Regions from separate parts of the Aurantimonas sp. A2-1-M11 genome, predicted to be linked through region 2. Evidence: predicted binding sites of a transcription regulator. Region 2 holds the regulator's gene; each other region holds the start of a gene.
The links. Region 2 encodes LexA, which represses DNA repair genes until DNA is damaged. Its sites were predicted from a motif close to TGTTCNNNNTGTGTTCNG; they were not measured.
Positions count from the first base shown of each region.

Region 1: a site for LexA is predicted at 6,088-6,105, ahead of radA (DNA repair protein RadA). Genes of this name have one in related genera too.
Region 3: a site for LexA is predicted at 1,362-1,379, ahead of ruvC (crossover junction endodeoxyribonuclease RuvC). Genes of this name have one in related genera too.

Region 1 covers NZ_JAZHLI010000019.1:11,245-21,184, reverse strand. Annotated here, with positions in the region: gene VQ042_RS10655 (hypothetical protein) at 1-599, shown strand, start outside; gene rplI (50S ribosomal protein L9) at 634-1,245, shown strand; gene VQ042_RS10645 (cyclopropane-fatty-acyl-phospholipid synthase family protein) at 1,463-2,749, shown strand; gene VQ042_RS10640 (replicative DNA helicase) at 2,976-4,463, shown strand; gene alr (alanine racemase) at 4,470-5,645, shown strand; gene VQ042_RS10630 (DUF1294 domain-containing protein) at 5,638-6,000, opposite strand; gene radA (DNA repair protein RadA) at 6,139-7,527, shown strand; gene VQ042_RS10620 (CvpA family protein) at 7,648-8,271, shown strand; gene purF (amidophosphoribosyltransferase) at 8,392-9,843, shown strand; gene VQ042_RS10610 (SDR family NAD(P)-dependent oxidoreductase) at 9,881-9,940, shown strand, end outside.
Region 2 covers NZ_JAZHLI010000003.1:84,469-94,408, forward strand. Annotated here, with positions in the region: gene trpD (anthranilate phosphoribosyltransferase) at 1-1,014, shown strand, start outside; gene trpC (indole-3-glycerol phosphate synthase TrpC) at 1,011-1,826, shown strand; gene moaC (cyclic pyranopterin monophosphate synthase MoaC) at 1,823-2,323, shown strand; gene VQ042_RS02250 (molybdopterin molybdotransferase MoeA) at 2,320-3,564, shown strand; gene lexA (transcriptional repressor LexA) at 3,608-4,327, shown strand; gene VQ042_RS02260 (ComEC/Rec2 family competence protein) at 4,424-6,268, opposite strand; partial or broken gene VQ042_RS25905 (hypothetical protein) at 6,270-6,842, opposite strand; gene gltX (glutamate--tRNA ligase) at 6,956-8,377, shown strand; gene gltA (citrate synthase) at 8,523-9,815, shown strand; gene lpxB (lipid-A-disaccharide synthase) at 9,870-9,940, opposite strand, start outside.
Region 3 covers NZ_JAZHLI010000011.1:25,049-34,988, reverse strand. Annotated here, with positions in the region: gene VQ042_RS07290 (class I SAM-dependent methyltransferase) at 1-518, shown strand, start outside; gene VQ042_RS07285 (PRC-barrel domain-containing protein) at 706-1,197, shown strand; gene ruvC (crossover junction endodeoxyribonuclease RuvC) at 1,432-1,950, shown strand; gene ruvA (Holliday junction branch migration protein RuvA) at 2,096-2,716, shown strand; gene ruvB (Holliday junction branch migration DNA helicase RuvB) at 2,882-3,928, shown strand; gene VQ042_RS07265 (DUF2254 domain-containing protein) at 3,939-5,417, opposite strand; gene VQ042_RS07260 (esterase-like activity of phytase family protein) at 5,704-7,815, opposite strand; gene ybgC (tol-pal system-associated acyl-CoA thioesterase) at 8,010-8,456, shown strand; gene tolQ (protein TolQ) at 8,701-9,417, shown strand; gene tolR (protein TolR) at 9,462-9,911, shown strand; gene VQ042_RS07240 (hypothetical protein) at 9,928-9,940, shown strand, end outside.

The DNA of each region.
Region 1 (9,940 bases), on a different contig from region 2:
TCTTCATGGCGATCACGCTGATGGCCATCGCCTCCTGCATCTTCCTCGGCTGGTATCTCGGCTTCGATCCCGAAGACTTCGTTCCAGCCGTGGTCGAAGCCCTGCAGCAGAGCGGCGGCGCGATGGACGCCGCAACGGACGTCGAGCGCCGCGCCATCGCAGAGCTCATCATCGGCCTCGTGCCCTTCGTCCAGCCCGCCGTCCTGTCGATCGCTCTGATCGTCGGCCTGTATCTCGGCGCCGCCATCGTGCGCGTGTCGGGACGATTGCCGCGGCCAAAGGACGACATTCCGACGAGCGCGCAACTGCCGCAGATCAGCCTCGTCGTCTTCGCGGTCGCTGCCGGCGCCGCCTTCATCGACGGCACGATCGGCCTGGTCGCCGACGTGTTTCTCGGCGGCTTCGCCGCGGCCTTCACGCTGGTCGGGCTGGCCGCTCTGCATCGCCGCACGCGCGGCCGGCAGGGCCGCTTTCTGGTACTATTCTCCAGCTATGCGGCACTACTCCTGCTCTCCTTCCCGATCCTCCTGTTTCTGGCGATGGGGGTCTACGAAACCTGGCGGCGACCGTACGGTCCAGCCCCGGCCAGTCGCAACTGACAGACAAACCGAACAATCCCGAAAGGACACCACAATGGACGTCATTCTTCTCGAACGCATCGCCAAGCTCGGCCAGATGGGCGACACCGTGAAGGTGCGCGACGGCTTCGCCCGCAACTACCTCCTGCCGTCGGGCCGCGCCCTTCGCGCCAACGAAGGCAACGCAGCCCGCTTCGAAGCGCAGAAGGATCAGCTGATCGCGCGCAACGAAGAGCGCAAGTCGGAAGCCCAGGGCGTCGCATCGTCGCTTGACGGCAAGAGCTTCATCGTCGTGCGCCAGGCCGGCGAGACCGGCCAGCTCTACGGTTCGGTCTCGACCCGCGACATCGCCGATCTCCTGGCTGCCGACGGCTTCAAGGTCGGTCGCAACGACATCCAGCTCAACCAGCCGATCAAGACCATCGGCGTGCATCCGATCACCATCGCCCTGCACCCCGAAGTCGACGTGTCCATCACGATCAACGTCGCCCGCTCGCAGGACGAGGCCCAACGCCAGGCCCGCGGTGAAGACCTGACCTCGGCCGACGCCATCTACGGCATCGAAGAGGAAGAGGAATTTGCCGAGGACGAAGACGAGCTGGACGGCGAAGAAGCCGATGCCGGCGAGACCGGCGAAGCTGCAGCGGAAGACGAAGAGACCAACTGATCGGCGATCGCTTCGGCAGACCACGTGTCTGCCGACTGCTTCGCATCGTTGCCCAAAGGGGGCCGGCATTCGTTGCCGGCCCCCTTTTTGGTTACAGGCGATACCCTCTTTTCACTGCGCCGCAAGGTTATACAATAAGGTTGGCGATGGAATTCATCAGAGTTCGCCTGACGCGGTGAAGCTGTGTTTGCTTCTGGCCGAGGTAGGAGATCGTGACATGAACCGCATCCTCTCGACGTACCTCAAGCACCTCCTGACCTTCGGTGATCTGACGGTCACCGATTCTGGCGGCGGCGTGACGCGCTGGGGCGACGGCACCGGCGATCCGGTGCATCTGCGGTTCAATACGGCGGCCGCCGAACGCGGCGTGGCGATCAATCCGGGCCTGAAATTTGGCGAAGCCTACATGAACGGTGACGTCGACATCACCGAAGGCACCATTTTCGACATGCTGGCGCTGGTCTTCCGCAATGCCGGCAACCGGGCCCAGCACGAGCCCTGGATGCGGGCGATCGCCCGGTTGCGCCTGATCTACCGGCGGGTGATCCAGAACAACACGCCGCAGCGCGCGCGCCGGAACGTCAAGCACCATTACGATCTGTCAAAGGAGCTCTACGATCTGTTCCTCGACGTCGACCGGCAATATTCCTGCGCCTATTTCGATCGCCCCGGAGCAGGTCTCGACGAAGCGCAGCTTGCCAAGAAGCGGCACATCGCGGCCAAACTCGCCTTCGACACGCCGCGCCTGAAGACGCTGGACATCGGCTGCGGCTGGGGCGGCATGGGGCTGTATCTGGCACGGTATCTCGACGCCGACGTCACCGGCATCACGCTGTCGGACGAGCAGCTCGCCATCGCCCGTGCCCGCGCCGAGGAAGCCGGCATGTCCGGTCGGCTGGAGTTCCGGCTCGAGGATTATCGCGACACCATCGGCCCCTTCGACCGGATCGTCTCAGTGGGCATGTTCGAGCATGTCGGCGTCGACTTCTACGACGATTATTTCCGCCAGTGCGCCCGCCTCCTCGATGAGGACGGCGTGATGCTTCTCCACACGATCGGACGCTGGGAGGAGCCCGCCAACACCAACGCCTTCATCAACAAGTACATCTTCCCCGGCGGCTACCTGCCCACCCTGTCGCAGATCAGCCAATGCGCCGAACGCGCCGGCCTGATCATCACCGACGTCGAGGTGCTGCGGCTGCATTATGCCGAAACGCTTCGCCATTGGCGCGACCGCTTCGCCGCCCGCCGCGACGAGGCCAAGGCGCTGTATGACGAGCGCTTCTGCCGGATGTGGGAATTCTACCTCGCCGCATCCGAGACGGCGTTCCGCTGGCAGGATTGCGTCGTCTTCCAGGTCCAGCTGGCCCGCAAGGTCGAAACACTGCCGATCACCCGCGACTACATGATGGCCGCCGAGACGAAGCTTAGGGAGCTGGAACAGCCCGGGATCGTGCGCCGGCACCTGGCGCCGTCCGAAGAGGACCGCCAGGCCGCCGAATAGCCGCGGATCGGCACGCGCGCCGGCCACGACAGTCAACAGGCGCGAGGGTTTTCCCCGATCTTATCCACCGCCCCGCGCGCGCGGCGGCGGTCGCTTTGCCGGCGCTTTGCCGGCTCTGGCGGAAACCGGTCCGATCGACGGCCATGCCTTGCGCGAATCGCTGGCAGGCGCCCCTCCGCTGGTGTAGTCAGAAGCCTTCCTGAAGCGACGGCAGAGGTGACGCGGCATGGCGGATGCAGCGCGCAAGATCGACGATGACGCGGCGGCTCTCTATCGCGAGGCACCCAGCAACATCGAGGCGGAGCAGGCGCTTCTGGGCGCCATGCTGGTCAATAACGACGCCTATTACGTCGTCCACGATTTCCTGAAGCCGGACCATTTCTTCGAGCCCCTGCACCGGGAGATCTTCGCCAAGACGTCCGAGATGATCCGGATGGGCAAGATCGCCAACCCGGTGACGATCAAGACGTTCCTGGCGGCCGGCGACAAGGTCGGCGACCTGACCGTGGCCCAGTATCTGGCCCGCCTCGCCGCCGAGGCGACGACGATCATCAACGCCTCCGATTACGGCCGGGCCATCTACGACCTCGCCATCCGGCGCTCGCTGATCCGCATCGGCGAGGACGTGGTCAACATCGCCTTCGACGCGCCGCTGGACATGGAGCCCAAAGCGCAGATTGAGGATGCCGAGCGCCGCCTCTTCGAGCTGGCCGAGACAGGCCGCTACGACGGCGGCTTCCAGTCCTTCACCGAGGCGGTGACGCTCGCCGTCGAGATGGCGACGGCCGCCAAGGATCGCGACGGCGGCCTGTCTGGCGTGTCCTCCGGCATCAGCGGTCTCGACAGGAGCATGGGCGGCCTGCAGTCGTCGGATCTGATCATCCTTGCCGGCCGCCCGGCCATGGGCAAGACGTCGCTTGCCACCAACATCGCCTTCAACATAGCCGCCGCCTACGAGCCCGCCGAGCAGGCGGATGGCTCGTTCAAGGCCAAGAATGGCGGCGTCGTCGGCTTCTTCAGCCTGGAAATGTCGGCGGAGCAGCTCGCGACCCGTATCATTTCGGAGCAGACCGAGATCTCGTCCTCCAAGATCCGGCGCGGCAACATCAACGACCAGGAACTGGTCAAGCTGGTCGGCTGCTCCGAGACCATGCAGCGCATCCCGCTGTATATTGACCAGACCGGTGGCATCTCGATCGCCCAGCTGTCGGCGCGGGCGCGGCGCCTGAAGCGCCAGCGCGGGCTCGACGTCATGGTCATCGACTATGTCCAGCTGATGCAGGGCTCGAGCCGCACCCAGGGCAACCGCGTCCAGGAGATCACTGAGATCACCACCGGCCTGAAGGCGCTCGCCAAGGAACTGAACGTGCCGATCATCGCGCTGTCGCAGCTCTCGCGGCAGGTGGAAAACCGCGACGACAAGCGCCCCCAGCTCTCCGATCTGCGTGAGTCCGGCTCCATCGAGCAGGACGCCGACGTGGTCATGTTCGTCTATCGCGAGGAATACTACCTCTCCAACCGCGAGCCCAAGCCGGGCACCGACGAGCATCTGAAGTGGGAGCAGGCGCTGAACGAGACCCGCGGCAAAGCCGAGGTGATCATCGCCAAGCAGCGCCATGGACCGACCGCCACCGTGCCCCTCGCCTTCCAGGCCGAATACACGCGCTTCACCGACCTGGCGGACGATAGCTACCTGCCCGAACGATTCGAATAGCCGGTGTTGACCCTGTCGCCGTCCTTTCGGCCCGATCGCATGCCTGTGGTCGAGATCGACAGCTCGGCGCTCGCCGCCAACTGGCGGCTGCTCGCGGCCCGCAACCCCGGCGCGCGCACCGGGGCCGCCGTGAAGGCCGACGGCTATGGTCTCGGCGCCGGCAAGGTCGCGTCCACGCTCTACAATGCGGGCTGCCGGGACTTCTTCGTTGCCTGGGCCGGGGAAGGCCTTGCCGTCCGTGCCGCGCTCGACGCAGCGGGGGAAGCGGAGGCTGCCCACGATACGCGCATCTTCGTCCTGCAGGGTCTCGAACCCGCCAGCATTCCGCTGCATCTGAGCGCCGGTCTCACGCCCGTCCTGTCGACCCCGGACGACATCGCCGTCTGGCGCGAGGGTCTGCGTTCGGCCGGGCGTCGCGCGCCCGCCGCGATCCAGTTCGAGACCGGCATGAACCGCCTCGGCCTCAACCTGGCGGACGCGCAATTGGCCTCGGCGCTGGTCGCGTCCGGCGAACTCGATCTGTCGCTGGTGATGAGCCACCTCGCCTCGGCGGACGAGACCACCGACCAGAGCGCGCGCCAGCGCGAGCGCTTCCTGGCCCTGGCGGCGCTGCTTCCGGGCGTGCCGCGGTCGCTGGCCAATTCGGCGGGCGTCTTCCTCGGCGCTGACTTTGGTTTCGATCTGACCCGCCCCGGGATCGCACTCTATGGCGGCGAGGCGGGCCCGGCTTCCCGCGGCGTCCTGCGTCCTGTCGCACGCCTGACGGCCGCCATCCTGCAGCTTCGCACCGCCAGCGCCGGCGAGGCCGCGGGCTACGGCGCCGCAGCCCCGCTGGCGCGCGACACCCGCATCGCCACGGTCGGTCTCGGCTATGCCGACGGCTACCAGCGCGCCGCCTCGGGTGCCGGCGTAGCCATACGCGGTCTTCGCGCCGGCACCGAAACCTTCGTGGCGGGTCGGCGCGTGCCGGTGCTCGGCCGGGTCTCCATGGACCTCACCCTGCTCGACGTCACCGACCTGCCGGAAGCGGCCCTTGCTCCGGGCGACCGCGTCGAGTTCTTCGGCCCGAACCTGCCGATCGACGCGGTAGCGACGGCGGCCGGCACGATCGCCTACGAATTGCTGACCGGGCTCGGGCCACGGGTGGAACGCCGCTGGTCGACCGGTGCCGGTCTCAGCTGATCTGCCCGGCCGCCCAGGCCAGCACCACGTCCGGTCCGAGCACCAGCATCGTCGTCGCCAACCCGACCACCAGCACGGTTTGCAGGGCGGCGATGGCCCAGAGCTGGGTGCGGAAAGGTTCCTTGCGGGTCTTGTGGCGGATGATCTGCTGCGCGGCGATCGCCCCGACGCTGCCGCCAATCAGGGCGTACGTCAGGAGGGCCTGTTCGGACATTCGCCGCACACCCGCCCGGGCCTTCGTCTTGTCGACGACAAAGGCCCAGTAGGCGGCGACATTCACCGTCAGCAAATAAAGGCAGATAGCCAGCACCGTCGCCTCGCGTCCTGATTTCAGAACGGATTGTCGCTCAGACATATTGCCGGTCCCTTGTCGTCAAACAGCTGCCTTGCCGCGCCGGACCGCCGCATCTGGCCCCGTGCGGCCCGAAGCGTTCAATCTCTGTGTTTTTGTTTTGTTCTTGACGGACGATCCGATGCGAACCAAGAAGGCCCCATGGCAAAAGCGAAACTGTCCTTCATCTGCCAGAGCTGCGGCGCGGTCTATACGCGTTGGCAGGGCAAGTGCGAATCCTGCGGCGAGTGGAATACCATCGTCGAGGAAAACGCCTCCGGCGGCATCGGCGGCGGCCCCCAGCGCGGCCGGCGCAAGGGCACGCGCTCTGCGCTGCTGCCGCTGTCCGGCGAGCTGGAGGAGGCCCCGCGCATCATCTCCGGCATCGACGAGCTGGACAGGGCGACCGGCGGCGGCATCGTGCGCGGCTCGGCGCTGCTGATCGGCGGCGACCCGGGCATCGGCAAGTCGACCCTCCTGATGCAGACCGCCGCAGCCCTGTCGCGGCGCGGCCACAGCGTGGTCTATGTCTCCGGCGAGGAGGCGGTGGCCCAAGTCCGGCTGCGCGCCCAGCGCCTGAACGTTGCCGACACCGATGTCCAGCTGATGGCCGAGACCAATGTCGAGGACATCCTCGCCACCCTGGCCGAAGCCAGGCGCCCGGACCTCGTCATCATCGATTCGATCCAGACCCTGTGGAGCGATCTGGCTGAATCGGCTCCCGGCACCGTCACCCAGGTGCGCGTCGGCGTGCAGGCGATGATCCGCTTCGCCAAGGCGAGCGGCGCCGCCGTCATCCTCGTCGGCCACGTGACCAAGGAGGGCCAGATCGCCGGGCCGCGCGTCGTCGAGCACATGGTCGACGCCGTCCTGTATTTCGAGGGCGAAGGCGGCCATCACTATCGCATCCTGCGCACAGTGAAGAACCGTTTCGGCCCCACCGACGAGATCGGCGTCTTCGAGATGGGCGATCTCGGACTGCGCGAGGTGCAGAACCCGTCCGAACTCTTCCTCGGCGAGCGCAACGAGAAGGCCGCGGGCGCCGCCGTCTTCGCCGGCATGGAGGGCACGCGGCCGGTTCTCGTCGAGATCCAGGCGCTCGTCGCACCCTCGGCGCTCGGAACGCCGCGCCGCGCCGTGCTCGGCTGGGACCAGCCGCGCCTGGCCATGGTGCTCGCCGTGCTGGAGGCCCATTGCGGCGTGCGACTCGGCCAGCACGACGTCTATCTCAACGTGGCCGGCGGGTTCCGAATCTCCGAGCCGGCCGCCGATCTGGCGGTCGCCGCGGCGCTGGTCTCCTCGCTGAGCGGCGCGCCCCTGCCCGCCGATTGCGTGTATTTCGGCGAAATCAGCCTGTCCGGCTCGGTCCGCCCCGTCGGCCAGGCCGCCCAACGCCTCAAGGAGGCGGAAAAGCTCGGATTCCGCCAGGCCGTCCTGCCATCGGGCAGCGCCGACCTGCCCCGCTCGCGGGACGTCGTGACCAACGAGATCGAGGCCCTGCCCGATCTCGTGGCCCGCGTCGCTGCCGGCGGCAACGGGAGCGACGCTTGATTTTCCGCCAACTCCCTAGTGTAAAACTGTCATGAAAAGCGCTACAGCGTGGGCGAGCGGGGCCGCCGGGGCGTTCCCGCGCCCGCCCGCACGATCCATATGCCTACGGGGCCACCCTTGATGACCGTCACGCTTCTCGATGCGATCCTCTTCGCGATCATGCTGGTCTCGGCGCTGCTCGCCATGGTCCGGGGCTTCTCGCGGGAGATCCTGTCGGTCGTCTCGTGGCTCGTCGCCGCGGCCGCCGCATTCTTCTTCTACGAGCCGCTGACGCCCTACGCGGCCGAGTACATCGCCTCCGACACCGTGGCGATGGTCGCGGCCGCGGCCGTGATCTTCCTCGTCGTCCTGATCATCGTGTCCTTCATCACGCTGCGCATCGCCGACTTCATCATTGACAGCCGCATCGGTGCGCTCGACCGCACACTCGGCTTCGTCTTCGGTGCCGTGCGCGGGCTGCTGCTGGTCGTCGTGGCCATGCTGTTCTTCAACTGGCTGGCCCCCGAGAACCAGCCGGAATGGATCGCCGGCGCGCGCTCCAAGCCATTCCTCGACAATCTCGGGCAGCAGCTGGTCGCCGCCCTGCCGGACAATCCCGAGGAAGTCATCCTCGACCGGATCCGTGGGCCGCAGGGCGAAGAGGACGGCGTTCCCGAGGGCGGCGGCGCCGCGCCGGGTGAACCTGCCTCGATCGAGGGCGTCATCGAAGGCGCCGACAGTCCGCAGTCGCAGCCGGCGAACTGACGATCCTGTGGTCGGCCGTGATCACTTCGTTCACCGCCTCGCGTGCGACGACATAAGCGCCTATATGGTGAGGCATCTCACGGACGGCCGACCGACAACGGCAAACGGCGGATAAAATTGATGGATGACACGCCTTTCGGCGATGATTCGCTGCATGAAGAGTGCGGCGTTTTCGGCATTTTCAAACGGACGGACGCCGCCGCACTGACGACGCTCGGCCTGCATGCCCTGCAGCACCGGGGCCAGGAAGCGGCCGGCATCGTCTCCTACGACGGGACCCAGTTCCACGTCGAGCGCCATGCCGGCCTGATCGGCGACACCTTCACCAAGCAGGCGGTGCTGGAACGCCTGCCCGGCTCCTCCGCCATCGGCCACACGCGCTACGCCACCACCGGCGGCGGCGGCCTGCGCAACGTCCAGCCCTTCTTCGCCGAACTGTCGGCCGGCGGCTTCGCCGTCGCCCACAATGGCAACATCACCAATGCCATGACCGTGCAGCGCGAACTGCAGCGCCGCGGCTCGATCTTCTCCTCCACCTCCGACACCGAGACCATCCTGCATCTGGTCGCCACCAGCGCGGCACGGCTGTTCGTCGAGAAGCTGGTCGATGCCCTGACGCGTCTCGAAGGCGCGTTCTCGCTGGTCGGCCTGTCGTCCAAGAAGATGGTCGGCGTGCGCGACCCGCTGGGCATCCGCCCGCTGGTCCTGGGCGACCTGGAAGGCTCTCCGATCCTGGCGTCGGAAACCTGCGCCCTCGACATCATCGGCGCCGATTTCGTGCGCGACATCGAGCCCGGCGAAATGGTCGTCATCAGCGACGATGGCATCGAGAGCATCTTCCCGTTCCAGGCGCGGCGCCCGCGCTTTTGCATTTTCGAATATGTCTATTTCGCCCGGCCCGACTCCACCGTCGAGGGTCGCAACGTCTACGAGATCCGCAAGAAGATCGGCGCCGAACTCGCCCGCGAGAGCCATCCCGAGGCCGATCTCGTCGTGCCGGTTCCCGATTCGGGCGTTCCCGCGGCAATCGGCTACGCGCAGGAATCCAACCTGCCCTTCGAACTCGGCATCATCCGCAATCACTATGTCGGCCGGACCTTCATCCAGCCGACGGATTCGATCCGCCACATGGGCGTCAAGCTGAAGCACAACGCCAACCGCCGCATGCTCGAGGGCAAGCGGGTCATCCTCGTGGACGATTCGATCGTGCGAGGAACGACCAGCCAGAAGATCGTCCAGATGGTCCGCGAGGCCGGCGCCACCGAAGTGCACATGCGCATCGCGTCGCCGCCGACCCGGGCGAGCTGCTTCTACGGCGTCGATACGCCGGAGAAGGCCAAGCTGCTGGCCTCGCGCATGACCGTCGACGAGATGGCCGACTTCATCAAGGTCGATTCTCTCGCCTTCCTGTCGATCGATGGCCTCTACCGGGCGACCGACGAGCCGTCCCGCAACAAGATGGCCCCGCAGTTCTGTGACGCCTGCTTCACCGGCGACTATCCGACCTCGCTGACCGATCAGGAGGGAATGGAGAACGTCCGTCCCCTGACGCTGCTCGGCGGCGCCGGCTGACAGCCCCGACAATATCCATTGTACCGGCAGACATCAGATGACAAAGCAGCTTCAGGATCGTGTCGCACTGGTCACCGGCGCCTCGCGCGGCATCGGC
Region 2 (9,940 bases):
CCCTTCCTTGCCAAGGTCGCCGCCGGCGAGAGCCTGGACCGCGACGAGGCCAAGGCCGCGTTTTCGGTGATGATGTCCGGCGAGGCGACACCGTCGCAGATCGGCGGCTTCCTGATGGCGTTGCGGGTGCGCGGCGAGACCGTCGAGGAAATGGCGGGCGCCGTCGACGTCCTGCGGGCCAACATGCTGCGGGTCGAGGCCCCTGCGGAGGCCGTTGACATCGTCGGCACCGGCGGCGATCACGCAGGCACGCTGAACGTGTCGACCTGTTCGGCCTTCGTGCTGGCCGGCTGCGGCCTCGTCGTTGCCAAGCACGGCAATCGCGCTCTGTCGTCCAAGTCGGGCGCCGCCGACGTCCTGATGGCGCTCGGCGTCAATGTCGACCTGAAGCCCGAGGCCATCTCGCGCGCCCTCGGCGATGCCGGCATCTGCTTCATGTTCGCGCCGACCCACCACGCCGCCATGCGGTTCGTCGGCCCGAGCCGCGTCGAACTCGGTACCCGCACGATCTTCAACCTGCTCGGACCGATGTCCAACCCGGCATGCGTCCGCAAGCTGCTGCTCGGCTCGTTCTCGCGCGACTGGCTCGTGCCGATGGCCGAGACGCTGCGGGCACTGGGCACCGAATCCGCATGGCTGGTCCATGGCGACGGGCTGGACGAGATGACCGTCTGCGGCACCACCGAAGTGGCGGCGCTGGAAAATGGCGAGATCCGCCAGTTCGCCATCGAGCCGGAGGATGTGGGCCTGCGCCGCTGGCCGCTGGCCGACATCAAGGGCGGCGACGCGGCCACCAACGCCGCAGCGCTGCGGGCCGTGCTCGACGGCGCCGACAATGCCTATCGCGAGATCGTACTGCTGAATGCCGCCGGCGCGCTGGTCATGTCCGGCCATGCGGGCGACCTGCGCGACGGAATCGTCAAGTCCGCCGATGCCATCGACAGCGGCCGTGCCCGCGCGGCCCTGGAACGACTGGCCGCCGTCACCCAGATGATTGCCGCGGAGACGAAATGAGCGACATCCTGCAGCGGATCGAGGCCTACAAGCGCGACGAGATCACCGCCGCCAAGCAGCGCGTCTCGCAGGCCGATCTCGAAGCGCAGTTCGCTGCCGTCGAGCCGCCGCGCGGCTTCACTGCCGCGATAACGGCGCGCCATCGCGGCTCCGGCCTGGCCCTGATCGCCGAGGTGAAGAAGGCGAGCCCATCCAAGGGGCTGATCCGCGCCGATTTCGACCCGCCGGCGCTCGCCGCCGCCTATGAGCGCGGCGGTGCCGCCTGTCTCAGCGTTCTGACCGACAAACCGTCGTTCCTGGGCGATCCGGCCTTCCTCACGACGGCCCGCGCGGCGACGAAGCTGCCGGCGCTGCGCAAGGATTTTCTCTATGATACGTATCAGGTGGCCGAGGCCCGCGCCTGGGGCGCCGATGCGATCCTGATCATCATGGCGGCGGTGGACGACGCGCTGGCCCGTGATCTGGAAGCGGCGGCCATGGCCTACGGCATGGACGTCCTGGTCGAGGTCCATGACGAGGCCGAGACCGAGCGGGCCCTCGCCCTTGCCACGCCGCTGCTGGGCATCAACAACCGGAACCTGCGCACCTTCGAGACCTCGCTGGAAACCTCCGAGCGGCTCGCCGCGCTGGTCCCGGACGATCGCATCCTCGTCGGCGAAAGCGGTATCTTCACCCATGACGACTGCCTGCGCCTCGCGGGCCACGGCATCCGCACCTTCCTCGTCGGCGAAAGCCTGATGCGCCAGGACGATGTCGAGGCGGCCACCCGCGCCCTCCTGGGCGGGTCACCTGCTGCGCCGGTGCCGGCATGAGCGAATCCCGCGATGCCGCCCTGACGCATCTCGACTCGACCGGTGCCGCGTCGATGGTCGATGTCGGCGACAAGCAGCAGACCGTGCGCGTCGCCGAGGCCGAGGGCCTCGTGATGATGCAGCCGGCGACTCTCGAACTGATCCTGGCAGGCGAAGCCAAGAAGGGCGACGTCATCGGCATTGCTCGTGTCGCCGGCATCATGGCCGCCAAGAAGACCCATGAGCTGATCCCGCTGTGCCATCCGCTGATGCTCGAGAAGATCGGCGTCGAGATCGTTGCCGAACCGGCGCTGCCCGGCCTCAGGGTGACGGCCACGGCGCGCGTTGGCGGCAAGACGGGCGTCGAGATGGAAGCACTGACGGCCGTCTCGGTCGCCTGTCTCACCATCTACGACATGGCCAAGGCCGTCGATCGATCGATGACGATCAGCGGCATCCGCCTCTTGGCCAAATCCGGCGGCCGCTCCGGCGACTGGTCCGCGGGCGCATCCTCATGAGCCTGATCCCCGTCGAGGAGGCCTATCGTCTCCTCGTCGAGGACGCCCTGCCCCTGGTGCACACCGAGACATTGCCCCTGCGCGACGCGTCGGGACGCATCCTGGCCGCCGACACCGGCTCGCTGCGCACCCAGCCCGGCTTCGACGCATCGGCCATGGACGGCTATGCGGTCCGCGCCGCCGATATCGGCGGGAACGGAGCCCCTTTCCGGCCACTGCGCCTCGTCGGCGAAGCGGCCGCCGGCCATGCCTATGACGGCACGCTGCAACCTGGCGAAACCATCCGCATCTCCACCGGCGCGCCGGTTCCACCGGGCGCCGATGCCATCCTCATCCAGGAAAATGCCGACCGCGAGAGCGGCACCGTCACCGCCACGACGCCGGTCGTCGTCGGCCAGCACATCCGTCCTGCCGGGATAGACTTTGCCGAAGGCACGCCGCTCCTGTCCGCCGGCACGGTGCTGACACCCGGCGCGATCGCCCTGGCGGCCAGCGGCGGCCATCCGGACCTCTGCGTCCGCGCCCGGCCGAAAGTGGCGATCCTGGCCACAGGCGACGAACTCGTCTTGCCCGGCGAAGCCATCGGCCCCTCGCAAATCGTCGCGTCCAACACCTTCGGCGTGGCCGCGCTCGTGCGCGAGGCCGGCGGCGTGCCGCTCAATTGCGGGATCTCGCCCGACCGGGAATCGGCCATCGACGCGCAGCTGGCCAAGGCGCTGGCCGACGGCGCCGACATCTTCGTCACCATCGGCGGCGCCTCGGTCGGCGACCACGACCTCGTCGGCAAGGTCTTCGCCGCCCGCGGCGTCTCGCTGGATTTCTGGAAGGTGGCGATGCGCCCCGGCAAGCCCTTGATGGCTGGCAGGCTCGGCGACATGCGCGTCGTCGGCCTGCCCGGAAATCCCGCTTCCTCGATGGTCGCGGCGACGCTGTTCCTTGCGCCACTGGTCCGTCGCCTCGCGGGCCGCCCGGACAGGCCCCTCCGACGCCGGGGGATCCTCGCTGCGCCGATGCCGGAAAACGGCGACCGCACGGATTTCGTTCGCGCCCGGATCAAGCCGGACGACGCTGGCCCGCCCCGGATCGTGCCGCTGCCGCGGCAGGATTCGTCGTTGTTGTCGATCTATGCCGCCGCCGATGCCCTGCTGGTTCGCCCCGTCGGCGCGGCACCCGCGCAAATCGGCGATCCGTGCGACTATGTCCCCCTGACGGCGCTGGAGCCACTTGCAGAACACAACTAGAACAGATAGGTTTGTTCAGGTTTTGTTTTGAGGAGTCGCCCGGATGCTGACGCGCAAACAGCACGATCTTCTGGTGTTCGTGAACGATCGGGTGCGCGAGACCGGCGTGCCCCCGTCCTTCGACGAAATGAAGGATGCGCTGGACCTGCGGTCCAAATCCGGCATCCATCGCCTGATCACCGCGCTCGAGGAGCGGGGCTTCATCCGCCGCCTGCCCAACCGGGCCCGGGCGCTCGAGATCCTGAAACTGCCGGAATCGATCCAGGGCAACCGCCCGGCTCCGGTCGGACGCACCGGCTTCAAGCCGAGCGTCATCGAAGGCAGCCGCGATACGGGCCGCCCCGCGGCGGCCACCCAGGCGCAACCGGCCAGGGCAGCCGCATCGACGTCGATCCCCGTCATGGGCCGTATCGCCGCCGGCGTGCCGATCTCGGCCATCCAGCACAACACCCATTCCATCGTCGTGCCGCCGGACATGCTGGGCAGCGGCGAGCATTACGCCCTCGAGGTGAAGGGCGACTCAATGATCGAGGCCGGCATTCTCGACGGCGACACGGTGGTCATCCGCCGCGGTGAGACCGCAACGCCGGGCGAGATCGTGGTCGCACTGGTCGACGACGAGGAAGCGACGCTGAAGCGGTTTCGCCGGCGCGGTGACACGATCGCGCTGGAAGCGGCGAATCCCGCCTACGAGACGCGGATCTTCGGGCCCGACCGCGTCAAGGTGCAGGGCAAGCTGGTCGGGCTCATCCGTCGCTACTGATCGGGCTTCGCCGGCAGGTGCTGTTCGCAAAGGCCCGGTTCAGCGTTTTCGGTCAGGTGCGCGTCGAAGCGCCTGACGCGGACTTTCGACCGGCCGTTATTCGGCATCTGCCGCGCGAGCGGCGTCCGGATTCGGGGCCGGTCCGGCGGGCGGCGTCTGCATGTTCGCGGCGGTGCCCGGCGCCTCCCGCCGCGGCGGAGCTTGCGCTGCTGGCGGCTCGGCATCCGGTGCGGCCGGCTTGCGCCAGTATTCGGGCCAGGGCGCCAGGCGATGGGCTTTCCACCGCGTCGGCGGATCCTCGATGGCCTGCACGACCACGGGTCGGCCGGTCGCCGCATCCCGGCTGATGGCCAGCGAGCCACTGTGCCGCAGGGTGCGCAGCGTCACCAGAATGGCGCCCGAACGACATGCACTAAGGCGGATCGCCCGCGAGACGATCGCCACATCCCCTTCGTCGCAGGCGTCACCCGTCCGGGCGTAATCCTCCGTCCAGATCACCCACAATCCGCTGCGGGTCGCAAAACGGCAATATTCAGCTGCGCAATCGGCCGGAACCGTCGGGCGCTGCCGGTCGGCCGAGGCAGCCCGCGGCGCGCGGGCCTCGAAAGCCCGCTCCCATTGGTCGGCGACGAAGGCGCTGGGGCGTGCCCTCAGGAAGGCGAGCGCGCCGTTTTCGTCCAACGTCGCGACCTCCTTGCCGTCCTCGAAGAGCAAAAGCTCCGGTGGCGCGGTCCTGACGGGGGTCGCGAGCAGGCCGACAACCGCCAGCGGCACCGCAAACCAGCGCAACTGGCTGGCGAGACAGGACGCCGTCAGGATTGCGGCCGTCAGCGGGATCAGCCCCAGCGCGGTCATCCGCCCGATCGCCTGGTCCGGCAGCACGGCATAGACGTTGCGCGCGATCTCCAGCACAAGCCAGATGCCCGCGCCCATCGCCTGAAACGGCAGGGCATCGAGACCGAAGGGAACCAGCAGTGTCCCCACCAGGGCCAGCGGCATGATCCACAGGCTGAACAGCGGCATGGTCAGGAGATTGGCGACGAATCCGAAGACTGCCAGCCTGTGGAAATGATAGCCGGCATAGGGCGCCGTCGCCGTGCCGGCAAAGAGTGACGTGGCCGCGATCGCCGCGACCGCGACCGCGACGAGGATCTTTCCGCCCAGGCCCGGATCCACCTCACGGCCGCGACCGCGCGCCGCCCGCCATTGCGATAGGGCCGCATAACCGCCGATCAGGGCGACGGTTGCGGCGAAGCTCATCTGGAAGCTGGCGGTCATCACCGCGTGCGGGGCGATGAGAATCACGACGATGGCAGCGATCGAGACATTGCGGAGCGTCAGGGCGGGCCGGTCGAGGAGGACGGCCCCCAGCATGATCGCCAGCATGATGAAGGAGCGCTGCGTGGCGACGTTGGCGCCGGAGACCCCGAGATAGACTGTCGCGACAATCAGCGCGGCGACAGCGGCGATCTTCTTGGCCGGCACGCGCAGCGAGATGGCCGGCAGGAGCGACAGCGCCGCCCGCACAAGAAGCATGGCGAATCCCGCCACGATTGCCATGTGCATGCCGGAGATCGACAGGACATGGGCCAGGCCCGTGCCTCGCAGCCATTCGCGCGCATCCTCGGGGATGCCGGCCCGCTCGCCGGTGATGAGCGCCGCGGCGATCGCGCCTTCACGACCACCGATGACCTCATGGATGCGCTCGGTCAGGGCAAGACGCGTGTCGGTCTGCATCCGCCGGAGGCGGCCGACGAGGCCGGGCGCCGCATCGGGAACCGCGAGAGCCGCCGGTCGCGCCTCCGGCGGGCCGAGCGAATAGCCAAAGGCGCCGATGCCGTCGAAGAAGGGCGCGACAGCGAAATCGTAGGCACCGGGATAGGCCCGGTCCGGATGGTGGGCCGAGCCGCACGAGACCCCGATAGAGGCCGCCTGGCGCAATCGGATCGTGGCGGCTGCCGACGACGATTCGCGCGCGCTCCGGCGGCCGCGACAGGACCGGCCGTTCCGTCTCGGCAATATCGATCACATAGCGGTAGCGCCCGTTCTCGGTGCGCTCGCGGGACACCACATGACCGGCGATCCGTACGGTGGCCTGGCCCGAGATGATCGTCGTGTCGGTGCGTTGATATTCGCCGATGGCCAGCGCAGTCCCGACCAGCGTGAAGCCGGCGCAGATCAGGAACGGATGCAGCACCGGCTGGCCGACCGTCCGTGTGGCGAGGCCGAGCATCGCAATGGCGGCGGCAACGACGAGCCAGAGGCTCGGCGCCCATCCGCCCCCATGGACGACCGCAACGCCGATCATTAGCCCCAGCGGCACCAGGTGAAAGCCGGACCGGGCGCGTGTCTCGAGGGCGAGCTGGCCCTGCAGCCATTCCGCAAGCGCGTCACGCCAGGCCGTGTGCGGCGGCAGCCGGGGGCTCGCCGGCCATCGGGGGAGCATGGCGTGCGGAAAGGCTCGCCGCCGAATGGCCGCATCTGCGCCTGCGTCGCGGTCGGTGGCGCTCTCCATGCCCTCCGGTCCCGTCGGCTTGTCTCTCCCCTCGCCTATGGTACACAGCCGCCATGCGAAAGCGATCCATGCCGATCGCCCCGACCTTCCATCGTATCAATATCGGAGAGACCATGACGGACGCCGTGGTGACCCGCTTTGCCCCTTCGCCGACGGGCTTCCTGCACATCGGCGGCGCGCGCACGGCGCTGTTCAACTGGCTCTATGCCCGGGCAACGGGCGGCAAGATGCTGCTGCGGATCGAGGACACCGACAGGGCCCGCTCCACCGAGCCGGCGGTCAAGGCCATCATCGATGGCCTCGATTGGATGGGCCTGACCGCGGACGAGCCGCCGGTCTCCCAGTACGAGCGCGCGCCGCGCCACCGCGAGGTGGTCGAGGAGATGCTCGCCAAGGGCCAGGCCTATCGCTGCTACGCCAGCCAGGCCGAGCTCGAGGAGATGCGCGAGACCGCGCGGGCCGAGAAGCGCCCGCCCCGCTACGACGGCCGCTGGCGCGACCGCGACCCGTCCGAGGCGCCGGACGGCGTCAAGCCGGTGATCCGGCTGCGCGCGCCGCTGGACGGCGAGACGATCGTCCGTGACAAGGTCCAGGGCGACGTCCGCTTTCCCAACAAGGATCTGGACGATCTCGTCCTGCTGCGCTCGGACGGCAGCCCGACCTACATGCTGGCCGTGGTCGTCGACGACCACGACATGGGCGTGACCCACATCATTCGCGGCGACGACCATCTGACCAATGCCGGTCGCCAGACGCTGATCTACCAGGCGATGGGCTGGGAGGTGCCGGTGATGGCGCATATCCCGCTGATCCACGGGGCCGATGGGGCCAAGCTCTCCAAGCGCCACGGCGCGCTGGGGATCGAGGCCTATCAGGCAATGGGCTATCTGCCGGTGGCACTGCGCAACTACCTCGTGCGGCTGGGCTGGAGCCATGGCGATTCCGAGATCATCTCCACCGAGGAGATGATCGAATGGTTCGACCTGGCGGAGATCAACAAGGGTGCCGCGCGCTTCGACTTCGCCAAGCTGGAGGCGCTGAACGGCCACTGGATTCGCCGGAGCGAAGACGCGGAGCTGGTCGACATGCTGATGGCCGAGCGCGACGTGTTGTCCAATGGCGGCATCCTGAAGACGCGCACCGACGACGAGGTTCGCACCAAGCTGTCGGCCGCGATGCCCGGCCTGAAGGAACGCGCCAAGACGCTGGTCGAGCTGACCGAGAGCACGGCCTATCTCTTCGCCGACCGGCCCTTGCCGATCGCGGAGAAGGCCGAGGCGATTCTCGCCGATGGCGGTCGGTCCATCGTCGGCGCGCTCGCACAGCGTTTCGAGGCGGTGCCGGACTGGACGGCGGCGGATCTGGAAGCTGCCGTGCGCGCCTATGCCGAGGAAAACGACCTGAAGCTGGGCAAGGCTGCGCAACCACTGCGTGCGGCCCTCACCGGTCGCACTACGTCACCGGGCGTGTTCGACGTTCTGGCCGTTCTCGGCCGGGAGGAATCGCTGGCAAGGCTCGCCGACCAGTCTGCCTGATTGTTAGACGCGACTGTTGCGCCGCAACACATGGCGTGACCGGAAACTTGTCGGCTTCATGGCTTTGGAGTAGTCAGGCATCTGAACAATCTGTGTGCGCTGCAAGAGGTCCATGCCTGCGCGGCTATCATCGAAGGGAAAACGCATGACCGAACAGTCGGCGAAGCTCAAACTGGGTGAAAAGGATGCGGACCTGGCTGTTCGCAGCGGCAGCATCGGACCCGACGTGGTCGATGTCACCGCGCTGTACAAGCAGACCGGACTCTTCACCTACGACCCGGGTTTCTCGTCGACGGCGTCCTGCGAATCCAAGATCACCTATATCGATGGTGACGAGGGCGTGCTGCTCCACCGCGGCTACCCGATCGACCAGTTGGCCGAGCGCGGCGACTTCCTCGAGACCTGCTACCTGCTGCTCTACGGGGAACTGCCGACGACTCGCGAGAAGGACGACTTCGTCTATCGCGTGACCCGCCACACCATGGTTCACGAGCAGATGAGCCGGTTCTACACGGGCTTCCGCCGGGACGCGCATCCGATGGCCGTCATGGTGGGCTCGGTCGGCGCATTGTCGGCGTTCTATCACGACTCCACCGACATCGCCGATCCGCACCAGCGGATGGTGGCGAGCCTGCGGATGGTCGCCAAGATGCCGACCATCGCGGCGATGGCCTACAAGTACCATATCGGCCAGCCCTTCGTGTATCCGCGCAACGACCTGGCCTATGCCGAGAACTTCCTGCACATGTGCTTCGCGGTTCCGTGCGAGCCCTACCGGATCAACCCGGTGCTGGCGCGGGCGATGGACCGGATCTTCATCCTCCACGCCGATCACGAGCAGAACGCCTCGACGTCGACCGTTCGCCTCGCCGGCTCGTCGGGTGCCAACCCGTTTGCCTGCGTTGCCGCCGGCATTGCCTGCCTCTGGGGCCCCGCCCATGGCGGCGCCAACGAGGCCGCGCTCAACATGCTGATGGAGATCGGCACCAAGGACCGGATTCCCGAATTCATCGCGCGCGCCAAGGACAAGAACGACCCGTTCCGCCTGATGGGCTTCGGGCACCGCGTCTACAAGAACTACGATCCGCGCGCCAAGATCATGCAGAAGACCTGCCACGAGGTCCTCGACGAACTCGGCATCAAGGACGACCCACTGCTCGAAGTGGCGATGGAACTGGAGCGCATCGCCCTCACCGACGAGTATTTCATCGAGAAGAAGCTCTACCCGAATGTCGACTTCTATTCGGGCATCACGCTGAAGGCGCTGGGCTTCCCGACCACCATGTTCACCGTGCTCTTCGCTGTCGCGCGGACTGTCGGCTGGATCGCCCAGTGGAAGGAGATGATCGAGGACCCGCATCAGCGGATCGGTCGTCCCCGCCAGCTCTACACCGGCGCCGAGCTGCGCGACTACGTCGCCGTCGACCAGCGCGGCTGAACCGGCTTCGACCACGAGTGCAGGAATGGGAATCGAGCGCTGCGGCGCCCGTTTCTATGTGCGGAGAGACGATCCGCGGCGCGCGATGCAATCGCATACGATCGCCGCTGCGGCTTCGCCGGGCG
Region 3 (9,940 bases), on a different contig from region 2:
GCGACTATCTCGACCGGCAACAGGGCCGCATCTTCGTCACCCTGGTCAATCCCGAGCCGCAGGTCGTGACGCGGCCGGGCCAGTTCCGCGCGGTCAGGGGGAGCGCGAGCGATCTCGACCTGTTCCAGGGGCAGCGCTTCGACCTGGCGCATTCCAACTCGGTGATCGAGCATGTGGGATCGCGCGACAAGATGCGCGCCTTCGGCCGGAACATGCGCCGGCTGGCCCCGCGCTATTATTGCCAGACGCCCAATTACTGGTTTCCCTACGAGCCGCACTTCCGGACGCTGGGATTCCAGTATCTGCCGAAGGCGGTGCGCGTTGCGCTGCTGCGGCGCTTCGCGCTGGGCTTCTTCGATCGCATCGAAGACGTCGAGGAGGCGAGGGACGTGGTGGGTCATCACGACCTGATCGGCAAGCGGCAGATGGCGGAGTTCCTGCCCGACGCCGACATCGTCTTCGAGACCGTCATGGGCCTGAACAAGTCGGTCATCGCGACCCGGGGGCTGAACGCATAGGGTGCTCCGGCCTCCAGTTCGTCCCGGGTCGTGCGATCGTATAACAGAACGCGCAGGCGGAGCGAGCTCCGTGAGCAACGGACGCGTCTGCGAACGAATGACTTCAGAATTTGTGGTGAGAATGTTGGAACAATGGCCACACCCCTCCGTTGATTGGATGAATTTGAACGACAGAGAGGATTACCTCATGAAGTATATTGCAGCCACTGCAACCGCCATCATCTTTGCCGCGACGCCTGTTATTGCTCAGGATGCCGCCACGACGACCGCCGCGACCCCGATGGCTTCGGAAAACACTGCAGCGACCGATTGGGCGCAGCTGATCCGGACTCGCGATATCGTGGGCGGCGCCGTCTACACCACCAACGAAGCCTATGACGAAGGCTCCTGGGGTGAGCAGGACGATTACGTCTGGGGCCGTTCGGGCTACGACGCGGTCGGCACCGACTGGAACCAGATCGGCGAGATCGAGGACGTGGTTCTCGACCGTTCGGGCAACCTCGCCGGCATCGTCGCCGAAGTGGGCGGCTTCCTCGACATCGGTGACAAGCACGTCATGCTGCGCGTCGGCGACGTGGATCTCGTCCCGGTCGACGACCAGTCCTACGCCTTCATCACGCGCTACTCGGAGGAAGAGCTCGAGGCACGCGAAGGTGTTGACGAAGCCTGGTGGAACTAATCCACCTCGCTTGACCGGCGACACTTGAGCCGGAACTGATCCGGCCCCATGACAAAGGCCCGTCGCGGATTCCGCGGCGGGCCTTTGTCATGGGGCCGATGCCCAGCGTTCACACGGCGCCATCAACCGTCGTTGCGCGGTTCTGTCGGGGACGAAGCCCGTTTCGTTTTTGGTTTGTTCACTTTTCGTCTTCTCAATGGCCTCTGATTCGGCTAGGCGGAGAGGATTAACGAAGTGTTGCAGGAGCGGACCATTCGCATCATCGGCATCGATCCCGGATTGCGCCGGACCGGCTGGGGCATCGTCGAGACGCTGGGCAATTCGCTGCGCTTCGTGGCGAGCGGCACGGTGATGTCGGACGGCAAGATGGATCTCGCCGGGCGGTTGCGCACGCTCTATGACGGGCTGACCGAGGTGATCCACACCCAGCGGCCGGACGAGGCGGCGGTGGAGCAGACCTTCGTCAACAAGGATGCCGTCGCCACGCTGAAGCTCGGGCAGGCCCGCGGCATCGCCATGGTGGTGCCGTCGCTGGCCGGGCTGCCGGTCGCCGAATACGCCCCCAATGCCGTGAAGAAGGCGGTGATCGGCGTCGGGCACGGCGAGAAGCGGCAGATCCACATGATGGTGAAGGTGCTGATGCCCAGGGCGACCTTCGATACCGACGACGCCGCCGACGCGCTGGCGATCGCCATCTGCCACAGCCATCATCGCCAGTCGGCGCAGTCGCGGGCGCTGCTGGCGGGCCTGTGATGGCCTGGGCGGCTTCGCGCCGGGCCGGCGGCCGGTCATCGGGCGGTGACACTGTCGGCGGCCGCGACCCAATCGTGGTAAGCGACGCCTGTGGCCGCTTCGGCCGGATTTCCGCCTTCGATTCCTTCTGCCTGGAGACGCATCCGTGATCGGCAAGCTCAAGGGCACCGTCGACGAGATCGGCGAGGACCATGTCGTGGTCGACGTGCATGGCGTCGGCTATGTCGCCTTCTGCGGCGCGCGCACGCTGGCGGCGCTGCCGGCGGCGGGCGAGGCGGTGGTGCTGTTCATCGACACCTATGTGCGCGAGGACATGCTGCGGCTCTACGGCTTCTCCACCCGCGCCGAGCAGGACTGGTTCCGCCTGTTGCAGATGGTGCAGGGGGTCGGCGCCCGCGTGGCACTGGCGGTGATCGGCACCCTGTCGGCCGGCGATCTCGCCAATGCGGTGGCCCTGCAGGACAAGGCGATGGTGGCGCGCGCGCCCGGCGTCGGGCCGAAGGTCGCCGCCCGGATCGTGGCGGAGCTGAAGGACAAGGCCCCGGCCTTTTCCGGCGCCGGCGGCGACGAGAGTTTTGGCCTGAAGCGCGACATCGGCGGCGGCACGGCTGCCGCGCCGGTGGCCGACGCGGTGTCGGCGCTGGTCAATCTGGGCTATCCGCGCGACCAGGCGGCGGAGGCCGTGGCCAAGGCGCTGAAGGAGGCCGGAGAGGCGCCCGACAGCGCCCGGCTGATCCGCCTGGGGCTGAAGGCGCTGAGCCGCTGAGGCGCAAGGCGGCACCGGTGACGGCGCGGCGCCGGCGCATTTCACCCGGCGCGGCCCGGCCGGTTTTGACATGAGGGCGGGGAACGGCCATTGCGGAACCTGCCCGCGACCGGCCGCGCCGGTGGCTATGCAGGCAGATTGTCCTATCGCGACGGAACGGTCCTTATGAGCGACGCCCGCCTGATCACACCCGAGAAGAATGGCGAGGACTTCGACGCGACTCTGCGCCCGCAGCGGCTGGACGATTTCGTCGGCCAGGCCGCGGCGCGGGCCAATCTCAAGGTCTTCATCGAGGCGGCGAAGAATCGCGGCGAGGCGCTGGACCATGTGCTGTTCGTCGGCCCCCCGGGGCTCGGCAAGACGACGCTGGCGCAGATCATGGCCAAGGAACTGGGCGTCAATTTCCGCTCGACCTCTGGCCCGGTGATCGCCAAGGCCGGCGACCTGGCGGCGCTGCTCACCAATCTGGAAGAGCGCGACGTCCTGTTCATCGACGAGATCCACCGGCTGAGCCCGGCGGTGGAGGAAATCCTCTACCCGGCGATGGAGGATTTCCAGCTCGACCTGATCATCGGCGAGGGGCCGGCGGCGCGATCGGTGAAGATCGACCTGTCGAAATTCACGCTGGTGGCGGCGACGACGCGGCTGGGCCTTCTGACGACGCCGCTGCGCGACCGCTTCGGCATTCCGGTGCGGCTGAACTTCTATACGGTCGCCGAACTGGAGCACATCGTCACCCGCGGCGCGCGGCTGATGCGCCTGCCCATGGCCGAGGACGGCGCCCGCGAGATCGCGCGCCGGGCCCGCGGCACGCCGCGCATCGCCGGCCGGCTGCTGCGCCGGGTGCGCGACTTCGCCGACGTGGCCGGGGCCGGCACGGTGGACCGGCGGGTGGCGGACGAGGCGCTGTCGCGGCTCGAGGTCGACAGCCTCGGCCTCGACCAGCTCGACCGGCGCTACCTGGACCTGATCGCCCTGAATTTCGGCGGCGGACCGGTGGGCATCGAGACCATCGCGGCGGCCCTGTCGGAGCCGCGCGACGCGATCGAGGACATTGTCGAGCCCTATCTGTTGCAGCAGGGCTTCCTGCAGCGCACGCCGCGCGGGCGCCTGCTCACCCAGAAGGCCTTCGGCCATATGGGCCTGGCGGTTCCCAGCGCCTATCAGGGCGCGCAGGCGACCCTGTTCGAGGAGGGCGGCGACGACGCATAGGCCGGGCGCCTCACGCCGTCGTGCCGGCGGGCTGACGGGCGGCGACCAACCGCTCGACGCGTTCGCCGGCCGGGACCGGATAGGGGACGCGGTGGACCGGGTGATCGAGCGTGGCCACGAGCCGCTCGGCACGCGCCTCCACCACCTCGAGGGCGGCGCCGGCCAGTCCGCGGCGGGCCAGGCCCATGAAGGCGTCGTGCTGGCGGCGCAGTGCGGCGATGTCGCCCGGCCGCCTGGTCGCCGGGGCGATCTGCTCCAGACATTCGAGATAATGCTCGGCGGCGATCATGTCGGTCGCCGCATACTGGCGCAGATGGCCGAAGGAAAATTCCAGATATTCGGCAAAGCTGTCCGGCAGCGCGATGACCCGCAACCGGCCGTCGGCATCCACCAGCAGCGGATCGGCCGGCTCACGCCCGGCCAGGCGCGCCATGGCGGAGGTCAGCCAGTCCATGCAGGTGATGGCGGTGTAGGGGTCGTTGACGCCCGGCGACAAGGCGCGGCCGGCGATCTCGACCAGTTCGTCGACGAGAAAGACCGGATCCTGATGGGGACTGCGCTGGTTGCCGCAGGCGATCGACGAGACGAGGGCGGCGCGCACCTCGTCGGTCACGCGCTCGCTGGGCCAGGCATGGAACAGCACCCGGCCCGGATGCACGAAGATGCCGGTCCGGCAGTTCATCCGCACCACGATGTCGGCTGCGCGGGCCGCCTTGATCAGCGTCTCGCGGTCGATGATCTGGAGATAGCCGCTGCGATCGGCGACGACCTCGGCATAGGGCACGGTCGGCGAGGTCTCGTCGACCTCGTCGCCGAAGCAGGCGGGCACCTGCCACAGCAGGTGGTCCGGCTCGTCGGGCCCGGTCGCCTCGCGGTCCGTCGCCTCGGAGTCGGGATCGGGGAAGGTGTCGTCGAGCTGCCGGCACAGCCCCGTTCCGATGCCGGCGACGACGTTGGAGATGTGGATATTCGACGGGACGTGGTGGATGAAGAAGATCAGCACGCCGATCGAGCCGATGGCCAGCAAGATGGCGCCGAAGATCGCGATGTTGGGGACGAACATGACGGCATAGAAATCGTTATCGCCGCCCTCGCCACCATCGCGGACGCTGCGCAGCACCAGCATGCAATAGACGAAGGTCGCCACGAACACGCCCAGCGTGATCTGGTTGCCGCGGTCGTTCATGAAGTTGGTCAGGAGCCGCGGGCCATAATTGCCGGAGGCGAAGACGACCGCGGCCATGGTCACCGAGAAGACCGTGCCCGCCACGCCGATCATCGATCCGCCGATGGCGCTGAGGATGGCGCGGGCGCCGTCCGGCTGCGTCGCATAGAAAAACGGGCTTTCGCCGAAGGCGTCGAGCGGTACGCGTGCGTCGATCTCGATCAGGAGGAAGGCGAGCAGCGCGGCCACGACGGCCATGATCGAGGGGACGAACCAGTAGCTCGCGACGATGCGCTGGTAATATTGCTGGACATACGCACGCATCGCGGCTCCTCGGGGTCAGGACGAAGCAGATATGGCCCGACCCGCCCGCCGCAAGCCGCGAACGACACTTGCGTCACCGCCGCTTGCCGGCACGAGGTCTCCGGATCAGCTTGTCGCGCAGGGCGGGCAGGGATCGTTGCCGTCGCTTCCGCCGACAGCCTGTGCGGCCGCGATAGGCGTTGCAGATGCGCAAAGGGCGCGCCGATGCCGTGGCGCGCCCTTCGATTGGATGGTCCTGGCGAGGACCGGCGACGGTCAAGCCGTCGCCGGGCGATCGCGCGGCGGATTACAGCTTGCCGATGTCGAAGAACAGCGTCTCGCCGGAAGAATCGTCGACGCCGTCATTGTCGGTGACCGCGTAGGCGGTGCCGTCGGCGGCGATGGCAAAGCCCTCGATCTTGTCGACGACGTAGCCGCCGGTGGCCTTCAGATCGGGCAGGAAGTCGTGGACCTCCTCCTTCTCGACCAGCGGCAGGTCACCGCCGAGGGGTGCCGGCTCCAGATCGGCCTTCGCGACCCGGTAGAGCTTCTTCAACCGGGCGGCGTCGCCGATCTGGTTGTCGCGCTCCAGCACATAGAGCCAGTCGCCCTGGGCGGTGATCTCCGACAGGCCGACCCAGCCCTTCTCGGCGCTCTCCAGCGGATAGCGCACGGCGCTCCATTCCTTCGAGGCGGTGTCGTAGGCGAGGAGCTTGGCCGTGCCCTTGGGATCGTCCTTCCATTCGCGCTGGATGGCGACCCAGAGGGTGTCACCGTCCAGGGTGACGCCCTCGGCGCCGAAGCGGGTGGAGCCGGCGACAAGATCCTCGGGGAAGGGCACCGCCTCGGTGATGGCGCCGGACGCATCCACATGCAGGAGTTGGTGCGGCACGTCCTTCTCCGGATTGCCCTCGCTGGCGAGCCAGAAGCCGCCGGCGCCGTCAGCGGTGATGCCTTCGAGATCCAGGGCTTCGGCCGGCGCGCCGTCACGGGTGATCGTCGTGCGGCCGGTGATCCGGGCGGGCCTGGCCGAGACGTCGATGGTGAACATGGACGGCTGGTTCGCGTAGAAGCTGTCGCTGACCGCGTGAAGGGTCGCGGCGTCCTGCGGATCGGCGGCGAGGCCCGACAGGGCGCCCCAGCCGACCGGATTGTCCTGCGCATCGTCCTCGGAAACGATCATCGGATAGGCATTCTCGCCTTCGCCGAACTCGTAGATCATGACGTGGGAGCGGGCGCCGCCATCCTCGACCAGATCGGCCTCGTTGGAGGTGACCAGAAGGTTGCGCGACGGGATGGCGATGGCGCCTTCGGGCGCGATGCCAGACGGCAGGAGCTGGGTCAGAACGGGATCGCCGTCGCCAAGCTCGTAGACGCCGACGAGCGAGCCGCGCTCGGACAGGACGAAGGCGTAGGTCGTGCCGTCGAAGGTGGCGACTTCCAGGCCCTCGGGCTCGACGCCCTTGGCGTCCGAGCGCTTGTCGGGATAGTGGCCGGCGCGGACGACTTCGTGCTCGAAGGACGGGCCGGATTCGTATGCGACGGTGCCGTCCTTGTTCCAGACGGTGAAGGAGCGCGAGCCGCCCTCGTAATCGCCTTCATTGGCGGAGACGAAGCGGTTGTCGTCGATCCACTGGACGGTGTCGGGCTCGCGCTTGCGGTCCGCCTGGCTGCCGGTGAAGTCGAAGGCGCCGTCATCCTCGGTGTCGATGCCCTCGAGGTCGACGGTGCCGGCCGGGAAATCGGCAGTCACCTCGCCGCTGGCCGCATCGATGATGGCGAAGTGGTTGTTCTCCTGCAGCGAGACGACGATCTCGCCCGCCGCGTTGAAGTCGACATATTCCGGCTCCGGATCCTCCGGCGCGGTGTCGGCTAGGCCGGTCAGATCCACCCTGGTCATGGAGGCGCAATCGGGCGTCCCGTCGGTGAGCTGGAAGACTGCGACGAAGCCGGCCGGCATCTGGGGAATGACGCCGTCGTTCAGATCCTCGTCGCGCTCGTTCTCCATCGCCACGGCGGCATAGGCGCCATCCGGGGAGACCGCGACGGAATCGGGCTGGCCACCCAGATCGCAGGAGGCCGTCTCGGACTTGCCGGCGAGGTCGATCACCGCGAGGCGGCCGGAGGGCTCGACGAAGTTCGGCGAGGTGTTGACGCCGACGAGGACGTTGGCGCCCGCAACCGCCACCGAGGTGGGCTCGCCGTCAAGAGCGATGAAGCCGCCCGCCTTCGGGGCCTTGGGGTCGGTGATGTCGATCATGCCGATGCCGCCGGCCGGGCTGTCGGAATAGACCAGCGTGTTGCCGTCACCGCTCGCCGTGATGATCTCCGAGGAGGTCTCGGTCTCGGCGGGCTTGTCGGCGGGAAGATTGGCGGCCACCGGGAAGGCGGCGATACGCCGGAACACCGGCTCGGCCATCGCTGTGGCCGGCGCGGCGAGGGCGCTGGTGGCGAGAAGGGCGGCGAGGCTGAGGCGGAGCGGCGATATCACGGCGGCAGATCCTTTGCTCGAGGGAGATACCGCGTCTATGAGGACTGCCTGTTACAGCCACGTGACAGATCGCTGTTACACAGATTGAGCCCGCAAGGGGCGCGATGCGAGAGGATCCGGCGATGAGCCAGGGACTGGCCGGACGGCTGACGGACGATGGCCATGCGCTGGATGTGCGCATCTATTTCGAGGACACCGACTTTTCCGGCGTCGTCTACCATGCGCGCTACCTGAACTTTCTGGAGCGGGGGCGCTCGGACTTCCTGCGGCTGAAGGGCATCGGCCACCGCGAACTGCTCGCCGGGCGGTATGGCGCGCCGCTGATCTTTGCCGTGCGGCACATGGACATCGACTTCCTGCGGCCGGCGCGGATCGACGACGTCGTCACCGTGACCACCCGCACGGCGCTGCTCGGCGGGGCGCGCATCATCCTCGACCAGCGCATCGCCTGCGGCGACGCGGTGCTGGTCAAGGCGACGGTCAAGGTCGCCGTGCTCTCGCCCGAGGGCAAGCCGATGCGCCTGCCCAAGGACATGCACGCCCAACTGCAGCCGACGGCCAGCGCGTGACGGCAGGACCGGCGCCGGGGCACCGGTAACGGGCCGTTAACCCTACCGGTGCATCAATGGCGCGAGTCGGATTAGAGCCGAAACACGCCATTCTTTCACCGGATTCGCTTGTGAAAGGGCATCAGGGGTTTACGCGGCCGCATGGCCGAATTTGCTGCATGTCGGGACCGACAGGGGCGGGGTCGTGCCGAGGGCGCGCCCGTCGCGGGCTGCCGACGGTTCCGAATATCGAGGATGATTGCGAATGGACGCTGACGTCGTTCACGGAACGCTAGCCGCCGCCGGTTCGGTGTCCCTGTGGGACCTGTTCTGGCAGGCCGGCCTTATCGTCAAGCTGGTGATGATCGGCCTGATGGTCGCGTCGGTCTGGACCTGGGCGATCATCATCGACAAGACGATGCGCTATGCCCGGTTCCGCCGCCAGCTGAACAAGTTCGAGAGCAATTTCTGGTCAGGCCAGTCGCTGGAGGATCTCTATCACAACCTGTCGGAGCGCAAGACGTCCGGCATGGGCGCGCTGTTCGTCGCGGCGATGCGCGAGTGGAAGAAATCCTTCGAGAAGGGCGCGCGCTCGCCCCTCGGCCTGCAGACGCGCATCGACAAGGCGATGGACGTGACCCTGGCGCGGGAGATGGACGAGCTGGAATCGCGGCTCGGCTTCCTCGCCACCATCGGCTCGGCCGCCCCCTTCGTCGGCCTGTTCGGCACGGTCATCGGCATCATGACCTCGTTCCAGGCCATCGCAGGGTCGCAGCAGACCAGCCTGGCCGTCGTCGCCCCCGGCATCGCCGAGGCGCTGCTGGCGACCGCCATCGGCCTCGTCGCCGCAATCCCCGCGGTGGTGGCCTACAACAAGCTGTCGTCCGATGCCGGCAAGCTGGGCATGCGGCTGGAATCCTTCGCCGACGAGTTCTCCGCGATCCTGTCGCGGCAGATCGACGAGAAGCTGTCCTCGCGCTGAGGCGCGCGAAACGCCGGCCGCTTCGGCCGGGAAGGGAATGAGCGATGGGAATGTCTGCCGGAACGGGGCGTTCCAACGGGTCGCGGCGCGGTCGTGGCCGCGGCCGTCGCCAGCCGATGAGCGAGATCAACGTCACGCCGATGGTCGACGTGATGCTGGTGCTGCTGATCATCTTCATGGTCGCCGCGCCGCTGCTGACGGTGGGCGTGCCGATCCAGCTGCCCGAGACGCAGGCCAAGGCCCTGAATTCCGACAGCCAGCCGATCACCATCTCGGTGAATTCGGACGGCGAGGTCTATCTGAACGACACGGTGATCCCGATCGAGGAGATCGTCGCCAAGCTGCAGGCCGTCGCCGAGGCCGGCTACGAGGAGCGCATCTTCGTGCGCGGCGACCGCTCTGCCGATTACGGCACGGTGATGCGCGTGATGGCGCGGATCTCGGCCGCCGGCTTCCGCAATATCGGTCTCGTGACCGATCAAGAAAACGCTTGAGCGAAACCAGCTTTCGATGAAATCCGGCG